Regions from separate parts of the Calditerricola yamamurae genome, predicted to be linked through region 2. Evidence: riboswitches for the same ligand, from Rfam matches in the RefSeq annotation. Region 2 holds a riboswitch; the other holds the start of a gene.
The links. A riboswitch is a leader RNA that binds a small molecule or an ion and turns the genes downstream of it on or off. The one in region 2 is predicted to bind S-adenosylmethionine.
Positions count from the first base shown of each region.

Region 1: it holds a riboswitch for S-adenosylmethionine, as region 2 does, so the genes downstream of both, ACYQ0Z_RS10585 (2,3-diketo-5-methylthiopentyl-1-phosphate enolase) here and ACYQ0Z_RS07325 (aminotransferase class I/II-fold pyridoxal phosphate-dependent enzyme) in region 2, are expected to answer to the same signal.

Region 1 is NZ_BAAIFH010000006.1:850,933-857,297, forward strand. It holds gene ACYQ0Z_RS10565 (hypothetical protein) at 1-725, shown strand, start outside; gene ACYQ0Z_RS10570 (1,2-dihydroxy-3-keto-5-methylthiopentene dioxygenase) at 735-1,289, opposite strand; gene ACYQ0Z_RS10575 (methylthioribulose 1-phosphate dehydratase) at 1,344-1,994, opposite strand; gene ACYQ0Z_RS10580 (2-hydroxy-3-keto-5-methylthiopentenyl-1-phosphate phosphatase) at 1,991-2,716, opposite strand; gene ACYQ0Z_RS10585 (2,3-diketo-5-methylthiopentyl-1-phosphate enolase) at 2,716-3,933, opposite strand; SAM riboswitch class I at 4,023-4,145, opposite strand; gene ACYQ0Z_RS10590 (ISL3 family transposase) at 4,319-5,539, shown strand; RNA gene ssrS (6S RNA) at 5,566-5,748, opposite strand; gene ACYQ0Z_RS10600 (hypothetical protein) at 5,898-6,236, shown strand; gene ACYQ0Z_RS10605 (DUF2705 family protein) at 6,249-6,365, opposite strand, start outside.
Region 2 is NZ_BAAIFH010000006.1:196,762-203,126, reverse strand. It holds gene metH (methionine synthase) at 1-313, opposite strand, end outside; partial or broken gene ACYQ0Z_RS07330 (aminotransferase class I/II-fold pyridoxal phosphate-dependent enzyme) at 331-1,490, opposite strand; gene ACYQ0Z_RS07325 (aminotransferase class I/II-fold pyridoxal phosphate-dependent enzyme) at 1,487-2,776, opposite strand; SAM riboswitch class I at 2,872-2,983, opposite strand; gene ACYQ0Z_RS07320 (ISLre2 family transposase) at 3,126-4,577, opposite strand; gene ACYQ0Z_RS07315 (LLM class oxidoreductase) at 4,915-5,913, shown strand; gene ACYQ0Z_RS07310 (sulfurtransferase TusA family protein) at 6,027-6,254, opposite strand; gene ACYQ0Z_RS07305 (YeeE/YedE thiosulfate transporter family protein) at 6,280-6,365, opposite strand, start outside.

The DNA of each region.
Region 1 (6,365 bases), 650 kb from region 2:
TCGCCCGCTCCGATCCCCGGTTTTTTCCCCTTTCCGCCGCGTCGGCCGTGGCTGTGGAGCCGCTGGCCCACCCGGCCCACACGTACCGGTTGCGCCTTCAACCGGCGCCCCCGTCGCCGCCCACCACCCCTAGGGCCCACCTGGCGCCCGTGTACGCCATCGTGAGGCAAGACGCCCATGCGCCGTTTGCCGTTGCCGTCCTAGAGTACGGCGTGGGCACCCCTGTGCCCTTCGACGCCCCTTCCTCCGCCACCCCGGTCCCCTGGACGAAGGCGGCGGAAAAGGTTTACGGCGGCTTGGAAAGCTTCTGGCGCGCCGGAGAAACCGCGGTCGACCCGGTAACCGGTGAAACCCTCCCGGTGCCGGCGCATTTTACACCGCCGGAGGTCCCGGGATACCGCCTATCCGTGCTCGACGCGGCGCGCCGGGCAAAGCGGCCGGACGGCGACGCGCTGGCAGCGGTGGCTGGCCGAAAGCCTGGCGCGCATCCGCAGGCCACAGACTTTGATCCGCGGCGCCCCCTGCCCTGGACCGGCTATGCCGCCTCGCTGTATGCGGGAACCGTGACCGCCTTCTACTCCCTTGACGGCTTCCACCGCTGGGACGGGGGCACGGTCTTCGTGGCCTTGCGCGACCCCTGGGCCGAAGGATTGGTTCGCTTCCTCCCGCTGCCGGAGCTCAACCGACGCGGCGGGTTTTTTCCCGGAGGGACAACGAGGCGCTAAGCCGAACCCTTACGCCGTCGGGCTTGTCGCCGCAAACTCCGGGTCTTCATACGGATGGGCCACCCAGCCCGACGGATCGATAAACAGCCGCACGGCCACGACGCGCCGCTCGTCGGTGAGGGTGAAAAAGTGCGGTGTCCGCTCCGGGACGGAAATGACGTCACCCGCTTCCAGTTCGCAGTCGAAATAGCCCGTGTCGCCCGGGCCCTTGATCACGAACACGCCGCTCCCGGCGACGATGGCGCGTACCTCGTCCTCGGTGTGGGTGTGCACCTGGGCAAAGGTGCGCAACAGCTCCTCGAGATTGGGCGTCGCCTCGGACAGCGCCACCACGTCCCACTTGACGTAGCCGCGGCGTTCGGCCAGGGAACGGATGTCCGCGTCAAAGGCGCGCAAGATTTCGTCTTTTTCGGCATCGGTCAGGTTGAACTTGCCGCGCAGATGGGCCGGCAGTTTCCCCGTGTCCCAGCGTTCGTACAGAACCCCTTGCCGATCGAGGAAGGCTCGCACATTTTCGGCCCCCGTAATGGTTTCTCCCGTTTTGCGCACGCGAAGAATGGCCATGCGAAACTGCCTCCTTTTCAAGTTATGGATGCGCTCGTTTCGGGTAACGGCGCGCTAGACGCCGACCAGCGCCGCCCGGCATTGCAGCAGCGCCAGGCAGTACTGAAATAAAAATTCGAACGCTTCCAGGTGGCGCTTGGCCGCGAGGGGGCTTTCCCCCCAGGCATAAATGCCGTGGTTGCGGATCAGAACCCCCGGCACGCGCGGGTTGGCCACCCGGGCCACCGCCTCAGCCAAGCAGGAAATGTCGGCGAAGTTTTCGACGATGGGCACCTCAATCACGGCGTCCTCGTCCCAGATGCCCAGACCTTTGATCAGTTCCTGCGGCCCAATGCGAACGCGGCCCCGTGAAAAGTAGAGTTCCGATATGACATTGTTGGCCACTGTGTGCACATGAAAGACGGCACCCACCTCCGGGAAGGCGCGGTACAGGGCGGCGTGCACGCGCGTTTCGGCCGAGGGGCGATTCGCCGTCGCCTCCACGGGCTGACCGTCACCGTCGACCAGCAGGAAGTCGTCTGGTCCCGATTCCGTCTTGTCTTTGCCGCTCGCGGTCACGAGGAACACGAGCGGGTCCTCCTGCACCTTCAGCGAGAGGTTCCCGCTGGTGGCCGGAAACCAGCCCCGCGCCGCGAACTGTTCCTTGACGGCAGCCAGGCGCATCCACGCCTGTTGCCGCGCCTCCGTCGTCAGCGCTCCGCTCACGAGACCTTCCCCTCCTCCCCCTTGCCGCCTGGACACTGCAACGGTGCAGCGTCAAGCAGCCGCGCAAGAACCGCCACCACGTCGTCAAAGGTGGCAAAGGGCACATGCGGCAGCCCGAGCTCCCGGCACCGCTCCAGCAGGTAATCGCGCGCGATCACCAGGTCGGCCAGCCGGGCCCCGGCCAGGTCGGTCACGCTGTCCCCCACCACGATCCGGTAATGGTGCGCCGGGTCAAAGCGGCGGATGATGGACACCTTGCACAGCCCGCAATCATTGGTGCACGCCTCGTCACACGGGTGAGGCCATGTGATGCGGATCCGCTCGCCGGAAACGTCGCTCCCATTGCAGAAGATCCGCTCCCGGGGAATGCGAAAGGGGGCCAGCAGCGGGTAAACGAAGAAGTCAATCCCCCCGCTGGTCACGTACCATTCCACGCCCCGCGCCGCGGCATACTCAACGAAGCGGTCAAACCCCGTACGGATGCGCGTCGTCTGGCGGACAAACGCGGCGATGTCGTCACGTTTGGCGCTGGGCAGGAGGGCAAACAGCTCGCCCACGCCCTGGCGCACGCTGATCTGCCGGGCAAGAATGGCGTCCTTGATCGCCTCCCACCCGGGCGGGGCAAAGGCCTCCATGATGGCAACGATGCAGTCCCGCTCGGTGATGGTGCCGTCAAAGTCGACAAACAACACCGGCGCGCGGCCCTCCAAAGGCGGCAGCATCATACCAGCACCCCCCATTTGGCCAGCGCCTTGTCCAGCGCCGGGCACGTCTTGGCCCGCTCTTCCAGCGACACTCCAGACACCGCCGCCTCGATGGCCGCCGTAAAGGCCTCGCCACCGCCGCGCGGCCCGTCGGGATGGCCGTGGATGCCACCGCCGGCGTTGACCACGTGGTCAAGGCCGAAGTCGGCCAGCAGGCGCGGCACCATGCCCGGGTGAATGCCCGCCGACGGCACCGGGAACGCCGGGGCCAGGCCGGCGAAGGGCTCGACGAGACGGTCGCGCAGGGCAAAGGCTTCCGCCGCGGCGAGGGAAACGGTGCCGTAGGGCGCCGGGAACAGCACCAGGTCCGCCCCGGCCAGGCGCATGAGCATGCCCAGCACAATCGGCGCCGCGATACCATGGTGCGGTGAGGCGTACAGGGCCCCGGACAAGGCCGGATGGGCGAGAATCGGAACGGTGATCTCCGGGTCCTCGCGCAAGCGCTGCAGGATGTCGTACCCGTACGGCAACACGTTCAGCAACAGGGCTGTGGCCCCCTGCCGCACGGCCTCCCGCGCCCGGTCCACCATCTCGTCAACCGGGCCGGTCAGGTTGACGGCGTATAGCACGCGGCGGCCGGTCTTCGCCTCATGGGCGTCAAGCACTTCGCGAAAGAGCGCGATGCGCTCGAAAAAGGGCGCCCGGTCGTCGACAAAGAAGATCTCATCGTCCTTCACCAGGTCGACGCCGCCCTCCACCTGGGCGACAAACTGCGCATGCAGTTCGGCGAGGGGCAGGCCGATGCACGATTTGAAGATGCTCATGAGGAGCGGCCGGTCCCATACCCCAAGCCGCTGACGCACGCCCTTGATCCCCAGCCGCGGGCCGGGAAAGGCACGCACGAAGGTATCGGGCAATTTGAGGTCGACAAGGCGAATGCGCCCGTCCATCGACAGCTTGCCGAACACCGTCGTGAGCAACGACGGGATGTCCGCGCGCAGGTTCCGCACCGGGTAGCCGATCGCCAGATGGGCCACCCGCGAGCCGTCGGCGGCCACCTGACCGCGGCGGATGTCCATTACCACGCCCTTGTATGGCTCCAGTTCCGCGCGACGGGCGGCGGGAAGGTCCGTCCAGGTACCCACCGTGAGCCCCATGGCGATCGACTCGGCCTTTCGGGACAGGTCGCCGTCATCCGGCACCTGATAGATGGCCACAACCCACTCGTTCGTCATGGTCCTTACCCCGCTTCGCGACGATGATGAAAAACGAAAACGCCTCTCCCGTATCCGAGAGAGGCGCGCAACGCGTTGACGTTCCGCGGCTCTCATCTCTCGGAAAACGGGTTGTCCCGTCTTCCGCAGGAGTTAGCACCGTGCACGCCATAGCGGGCGCGCCGGTTGCCGGGCTTCATCGGGCCAGTCCCTCCGCCTGCTCTGGATGAGATCCGGGCTTTCCTGCTTGCGTATTCGATTGATTCAAAAAGTACTAAAGGATCGGCCTCTTGTCAAGAGAGGAAAGGCTCTACGCTAAAAAGTGTGGGATCTAAGAGGAAAAGGCGGTCGACGAGCCAAGGGATAGTTAGGCACATCACATCCCGAAGGAGGCTCGCGACCGCCTATGAACAAGCTTACCGCAGAAATGTTCGGCTTACAATCGTGGATTGTTTACCGTATCGTGCATCAATCCGATGGTATTCACATCTACGCCGGTCGGCCGCGTAAGGAAGCGCGGTGTCCGGATTGTGGACAGCTGACACGCCGCGTCTACGATCGTGCGCGCGAATGGAAACGGAAGCTGCACACCTGGTGCAACGAGAAACCGGTTTACCTCTGGGTACGTCCCCGGCGCTTCCAGTGCACGGCCTGTCGAAAAGTGTTCACCGAACGCTTTCCTGGTATTCGCCCCTGGGCACGCAGGACCGAACGGGCCGAAGCCCTTTTGCTCCAGCGCCTGAAAGCGGGCAGTTTCCGTCGTGCCGCCCAGGAAAGCGGAACAAGCAGCAGCACCTTGCGCCGTCTGCTCCTTCGGTACGTAGACCAGCAGGTAAATCTCGAGGAAGCCCTCCGGGATGTCGATGCCTTCGTGCTTAGCATTGATGAACACAGCTATCGTGGCCGTGACATGATGGTTACGGTCACATGCGTGTGGCCAAAACGGTGCCTTTTGGCCATCTTGCCGGATGACCGCATGAAAACACTGGAGCGCTTTTTGCGCCAGCTGCCGGAGACGGTTCGTCGGCGGATTCGGGCCGTGTGCATCGACCTGAAGGATGCTTGGCGCCATGCCGTGAAGCGCGCTTTGCCCGGCGCTGTCATCGTGGCGGATCCGTTTCACGTCATCCAGGACGCGAATCGGCGGGTTGACGAAGCACGGCTTGTGGAACAGCAGGTGACCGGGGTACGCCTGCCTCGATGGCCGCTTTTGAAGAACGAGGACGACCTCACCGAACGCCAAGCTGCCCAGCTTGCCGCCATTCGGAAGCATCACAAGAACGTGGCCCACTTTCACTGGGTCAAAGAGCAGCTGCGAGACGTTTACCGTGCTTCCAATCGAGACGAAGCCGCAGCCATCCTGGACCGCGTGATCTTTGAGGCCCAGTCGGCAAGCGATGCCGCGCTCCTGCAGTGGGGACGCACGCTCCGCCGCTGGCGCGAGGCGATTCTGGCTTACCACACCTGGCGTGTTTCGAACGGCTACACGGAAGGCGTGCACACCAAGATCAAGCTGCTCAAACGAATCAGCTACGGGTTCCGCAACCGCGAAATCTATGTGCGGAAGATGCTCCTCGCTTTTATACCCTTGGCTTGGTTGACCTCCCATCCACAGTTATTGACTTAGAGCCGAGAGGAAACAAAACAAGGCGGGCGCCCCCGCGCATGCCGTCCACCTTGTTGTCTCCGAACCTGCTCTCCCGCAGGTGGGTGTCCGCACGCTGGCTTCCGCTGTCCACTCGAAGGCGGCATAGCGTCCACCAGCGGATGTAAGACTCCCTTTGTCATGGCTGTGGTTCGAGACACACAATGGTGTGACGCACATCGCAGGAAGCGCCTTGTGCGTGTTACTAGTATGGCACGGAGAACGGCTGCGCGTCAAGGATAAATGTGCGTTTTGGGCCATATGCCGGCCGGTTTTCGGCCGTCCCCACCGGTGGGGGTATTTGGTACACTGAGAGGGAAACCAAGTGAGGTGACCGACCGTGCACGTGTTTCGGGTAGACAAACGCCTGGGCATTGAAGTGCCGGCCCTCGAAAAGCCGTGGGCCGCCTACACCCGAGAAGAGCGCGAGGCCATTCTTGAAAAGTGGGAACGCATTCGCGGTACCATTCCCGACCGCATCAAGGAGCTGGAAGCCAAAATCGAGGCCTTGCAGGCGCAGCTTCACGCAGCCGACCGGGAAGAGGAGATCGACCGCCTGTGGGCGGCGGTGTGCGACTACGCCAGCCGCATCAACGATCTGAACAACTGGTACCGTACCCAGCCCGACGTCGAACCGGACCCGGACATCGCCGCCGAACACCGCGAGCGGGAGAAATGATGCCGCGCCCGCCTAGGTCAGCATGTCCTGCCGGGTGAACACCCAGAACGCGGCAAGAAGTGCGGCTGCCCCCCAAACACCGAGCACGGCGAGGGAGAAGGGCAGGGTCATCCCCTCAATGGGCGGGGC
Region 2 (6,365 bases):
CCTCGCGGGCCAGGCGCGCCGCGGCGCGGTTAATCTCACCGACACGGTCCGCCAGCCCGTACTCGGCCAGCACAACCCGCGTGGCGCCGAAGGTGTTCGTCTCGATGATGTCGGCCCCCGCCTCGAGGTAGGCCTCATGAATGCCGGCGATCAGGTCGGGGCGGGTGAGGTTGAGCACCTCGTTGCACCCGTCATAGGCCTCGCCGCCGAAGTCTTGCGGCATGAGACCGGCCTGCTGGATCATCGTCCCCATTGCTCCATCCAGGATGAGAATGCGTGTTTCGAGTTCCTTGCGAAGGGCTGTACACGCCATGGTTTGCTCTCCTTTCTTTATCGCTGCGGCAGTGCGGCACCGGCTGCCGCAAGGGCCTGGGCCAGGTCGGCCTGGAGGTCCTCCAGCGCCTCCAGTCCCACCGACAGGCGCAGGAGGCCGTCACCGATGCCCCGCGCGCGGCGCACCTCGGGCGGCATGGCCGCGTGGGACATCCGCGCGGGATAGGTAAGGATGCTCTCGACGGCGCCCAGGCTCACGGCCACGATGGGCAGGCGCACGGCCTGAACGAAGCGGCGCACCGCCTCGGCCGATCCCAGATCGAAGGCCAGCACCGCCCCATCGCCGGTGGCCTGGGACCGGTGCGTCGCGTGGCCGGGATGGTCGCGCAGGCCCGGGTAGTAGACGCGGCGAACGGCCGGATGGGTCTTGAGCCAGGCGGCCAGTTGCGCGGCGGTGCGCTCGGCCTGGTCGAGCCGCACCTTCAGCGTCTTGAGGCCGCGCACAGGAGCCAGCTGTCCTGGACGCCGAGCACGGCGCCGACGGCGTTTTGCACCGCGTACAGGCGGCGGCCCAGCTCCGCGTCGCGAACGATGGCCAGCCCGGCCACGACATCACTGTGGCCGCTCAGGAACTTCGTCGCGCTGTGGACGACGATGTCGCACCCCAGTTCCAGCGGCCGCTGCCGGTACGGCGTGAGAAACGTGTTGTCGACGATGGTGAGCAGGCCGTGGCGCTGCGCAATGGCCACCATCGCCCGCAGGTCGGTGATCTTCAGCGTCGGGTTCGACGGCGTCTCGATGTAGAGGGCCTTCGTGTTGGGCCGGACGGCGGCCGCCACCCGCTCGGGGTCGGTGGTGTCGACGAAGGTGGTCTCGATGCCCAATCGCGCCAACACCGTGGTCAACAGACGGTACGTGCCGCCGTAAACGTCCTCCGAAACGACGAGATGGTCACCGGTGGAAAAGAGCATCAACACGCTGGCGATGGCGGCCATGCCGGAGGAAAAGGCGAAGGCCGCCGCCCCGCCTTCCAGCCGTGCCGCTGCCTCCTCCAGCGCTGCCCGCGTCGGGTTGCCTGAGCGCGCATAGTCGAAGGCGGGCGGCTCATCGAGGGACGCGTGGTGGTACGTGCTGGCCAGGTAGATCGGCACGCTGGCTGCACCGGTGACGGGATCGGTTTCCGACCCGGGGTGAATGAGCCGCGTAGCAAACTTCACCTCGTTCCCTCCTCTCCCGTGCGGACCGCCGCGGATAGGGCTCCACAGGGATGCGTTCCCACCGGCTCGGCTTCCCGGCCGCTTGGGGGTGCCCCTGCACGTTCCCCTTCCGCCAGCACCTTGGCCCGACCGCGGCCCACCTCCTCCGCCGCCCGCTCGAGGGCCTGGGCCAGGTCGGCAATCAGGTCATCCGCGTGCTCGATGCCGACGGACAGGCGCAGCAGCCTGTCGTCGACCCCGACGGCGCGGCGGATCGCCTCGGGGATCTCGGCATGGGTCTGCATCGCCGGATAGGTGATGAGGCTCTCCACGCCACCCAGGCTTTCGGCGAAGGTGATGAGCCGCACATGGCGCAGCACCGGCTCCACCAGGGCCGGGTCGACGACCCGGAACGACAGGAGCGCCCCCGGCCCCTTCGCCTGACGGAAATGGACCTCGCGTCCGGGATGGCCGGGCAGATCGGGGAAATACACCGCCTCCACGAGCGGATGGTCAGCCAGGAAACGGGCGATGCGCGACGCGTTTTCCTGCTGGCGGTCGAGGCGCACGGCCAGGGTTTTCATCCCGCGCATGAGCAGCCAGGAATCCTGCGGGCCGAGCACCGCGCCGATGGCGTTGTGCAGGAACGCCACGCGCTCGGTCAGCTCCTCGCCCCTGGTCACGATCAGGCCGGCGAGGACGTCGTTGTGTCCGCCGAGGTACTTCGTCGCACTGTGGACGACGATGTCGGCGCCCAGTGCAAGGGGCCGCTGCAGGTACGGGCTCATCAGCGTGTTATCGACGATGAGGAGCAGGCCGTGGTCCCTGGCCACCTTCGCCAGGGCGGCGATGTCGGCCACCTGCAGGAGGGGGTTGGTCGGCGTTTCGATGAAAAGGGCTTTGGTGTTCGGCCGCAGGGCCCGGCGCACCGCGTCGACGGACGAGGCGTCGACGTAGGTGGCCGTCACCCCCGCCCGGGCCAGCACCTGTTCAAACAGCCGGTATGTGCCGCCATAGAGGTCGTGGGACAGCACGACGTGGTCGCCGCGGGAAAAGAGGGCCGCCACCGTCTGGATCGCCGCCATGCCCGACGCGCAGGCGAACCCGCCGTCGCCGCCTTCCAGCGCGGCGATGGCCTCCTCCAGCACCTTCCGCGTCGGATTGGCCAGGCGGGAGTAGTCAAAGCCGGTGCTCTGCCCCAGCGCCGGGTGGCCGTACGTGGCCGCGTAGTAGACCGGGTAGCTCACAGCACCGGTAACGATGTCCTTCCGGTTGCCAATTTGGGCCAAACAGGATTCGACGCGCACCGCCTCTTCCTCCTTTACGTGTCCCTACAGTTTGCTTGCCAACAACGAAAAAGGCCTTTCATCTCTGCAGATGAAAGGCCGGAATTGTCGTTCCGCTCTCATCTCCCAGAGATGAACCATCTCTGCAGGAATTGGCACCACACCGACCGTGCGTCGGTAGGTTGCCGGGCTTCATCGGGCCAGTCCCTCCGCCACTCTTGATAAGAGCTGGATCATGGTGCTATGCGGTTGTTCTACGTGTGATTTGCTTTAACTATACGAGATCATCTAATCCTCTGTCAACAATTCGTTTGCAGCGTGCGTGTCAACTTTCAGTAGGTGCCCCGACACAAAAATTTGAGTGATCGGTTTACACCCTTCTTGGAATCGCCCGCACAAGCTCACGAAGCACATACTTTACCCAAGGCGCACCGGATCCAGGCCCGTTAAGGGCCGGAATCCTTGCGCGCAGCCATCCCTCTATGTCTGCTCTCCAACTCTTTTCCCTTTCCTCCGCCGCTCCTTTGCCAAACACATGGCTCATTCTTTCCGGTTGGGCTGTCCACTTGGTTTTCACCACTTCAGCCAGTTCCCCATTTGCCCGCGACGCCAAAAGCCGCGCCAACCGGCCGGCCCCCTCGACGCTCCAACGCGCTCCATGACGCTTCATCCGCCGTGCAATGTGATGAAACACTTGTCCCTCAATCGCCCCTAATCGCACGGGCTCTCCCAACTCCCGAATGCCTTCCCAGTTGGTCCGCAGATAGCGCCGCAACTGAACCACACGCTGCCGCTGTGCCCCGCGGCTGCGATGTTCGGCTGCTTTCAGAGCCTGCTCAACCCCTTCCCAATCGGACGTTGCCAGCGCAGCACAAACCTCCCGATACGCCTTCTCGTCATGTCGAAGACTCTCCACCAGGTTCCGACGAAGGTGAAACGGATCGAGCCGGTATTGCGCTCCCGGAAAATACGCACACCCTTCTTTTACAAACGCCGCTCCATCACCCCCCACATACCATCGCTCCACTGCGCCGAAATCCCAATGTTCACCAAACTTCGCCACGCACTCTTCCCAAAAGGTCGTCCCTTCTGCTACACCGGCATGCACACAACGTTCTTGCAAACGACGCCGCTGGGCCGAAACGTCCCCTTTTCCCTCGTAGGCCACCGCCACCTTAACGGGAATCGTTGCCCGCTTCCCTTCCGAACGCCGGGCTGGTACCCAAACCTCATCCGCTTCCACATACACTGCCGAGCTCTTTCGTTGCCCTTTGGGGCTTACGCCCCGTTCAAACACATCCCGCCGCCGCTGTTCGATCTGTTGCCCCAATTCCCTACCGGCCTTTTGTACCTCCTGCCAGATGCTCATGGCCCGGATGTCCACATTCCCAAGCGTCACGTGCTTGAGCACTTCCGCTGCCCGGTGATACGGCATCTCCACCGCCAGGGCTACGGCCAACTGTCTTGCCCACGGCGAAAGCCGCTGGCGTGGTGCCAAGCCCAGCGCCTCATCCAGAAGGTACCGGCCCTGACCGCTTTCCCGGTCCACGTAGTACCGCCGCTCAATACGCACCTCACCAAAGGGCGTCAGTACCGTGCGCTCCTTGCGATGCACGATCTTTAAATGCTTCCGATCCCGGTTTTTCATAAACTGTTGATCCAACTCCGCACAGGACGCCTGCAAAAGCCGGAGGGTTGCCTGCTGCACCAGCCGGTAGATGCCCTTCTCCAATGCCTCAAAATCCGGGCTTTGCTTCAGGAGGTCAGCCATTTCCTGCACAAGAAGGAGGATTTCTTGCACGGTTTCGCGAATCCATTCCATGAGACCTCACCGCCTCCTCGACTTCGTGTCGGGGCAAGTTGCCTGGCCAGACAACTTGCGGTGAGGTCTCTTTTCGTTTTTTCCTCACCGTGTTCCTACTGAAACTTTACACGCTCTTTGCAGCTTGGCCTGCAGCCCCTTGGCCAGGGTTCCCTTGTCGCGCCCGGCCCGATGTTTTCGGCAAAGCACGCGGCGTGGAAGGGGGGGCCGCCTTCCGTCCGTCACGGGGTCCTCTTTTCGATGGGGTTTCGTTTGTGATACTAATAATCTGTAATGCGAATAAACCGGTGTAAACCGCACCCGGTGTGGCGGCCGTCATCTCGGAGGTGTACCGAACATGGCTCGTGTCGCTGGAACCGCCTCAAAGCCCGTCCATCCGGGATTTGAACAGATGTTTCAGCCCGGTCGGCTGACGCTGGGCGTCTTCTTCCCGATCGAGGCGTTTGAGGGAGCCAATCCGACCATGCGCAATCAGGTGGCCTTGGCCCAACGGGCGGAAGCGCTCGGCTTCACGGCCCTCTGGTTCCGCGACGTGCCGCTCCTGGATCCCAACTTCGGGGACATCGGCCAGATCTATGACCCGTGGGTGTACCTCGGTTACATCGCCGCACAGACGCGCAGCATTGCCCTGGTCACCGGCGCCATCATCCTGCCCCTGCGCCATCCCCTTCATGTGGCGAAAGCGGCGGCCTCTGTCGACGAGTTGTCCGGCCGGCGGCTGGTTTTGGGGGTGGCCACCGGTGACCGTCCCGTGGAATTCCCGGCCTTCGGCAAGGGATGGGAGGAGCGCGGCCAGCTCTTCCGGGAATCCCTGGACTTTATCCGTCGGGCATGGGCCGAACGGTTCCCGTACATCGACTCCCCGTGGGGACACATGAGCGGTGCCGACCTGGTGCCCAAGCCGCCGGCGGGCTGGATCCCGACCCTCGTCACTGGCCACAGCCAACAACCCATCGAGTGGATCGCCCGGCACAGCGACGGTTGGATCATGTATCCTCGCCCGCCACAAGTGCAACAGCGGGTGGTCAGCGAGTGGCGGCGGGCCACCGAAGAGGCTGCTCCCGGCGTCTTTAAGCCCTTCGCCCAGTCCCTCTACATCGACCTCGCCCACGACCCGGATGAGCCGCCACGGCCGATCCACCTGGGCTACCGCTTGGGCCGCAACGTCCTGATCGAGTTGTTGAACACATTGCAGGCGATCGGCGTCAACCACGTTGCCCTCAACCTCAAATACGGCCAGCGACCGGCCCACGAGGTGCTGGAAGAAGTGGGCGAGTACGTCCTGCCCCATTTTCGGGCACAAACGGCAGCCACCAAGTCGAAATCGTCGGGGTAACAAACAAAAAGGCGACTCCCTTTGCCGTAAGGACGACGAGGGAGTCGCCTGTTCCCTGCGGCCTGCACACACGTGCAGGCCGTTTGTTGCATTCTGGACGATCAACCCCGGCGTTATGCCCCTTTTCGGATGCGGATCTGCCACTGGGCATCGCCGGTCTGCTCAAAGGCCACCACCTCGTGACCGTTTTGCACCGCCCAGCGGGGCAGGCTTTCCGTCGCCTGGGTGCAATCAAAGTCGATCACCAATTCATCCCCTGGCGCCAGTTCCGCCATGGCGTTCTCCGCCTCGATGAGCGGAAAGGGGCACACCATTCCGAGTACGCGCAGGTGTTTCGTCATGCCCATTCCCTCCCCGATTGTCCACTTACGCGCTCTGTGCAGCACCGGTCACCACAACCCGCTGCGCGCGGCGTCGCGGGCGAACCATGATCCAATACGTCGCCGTCCACG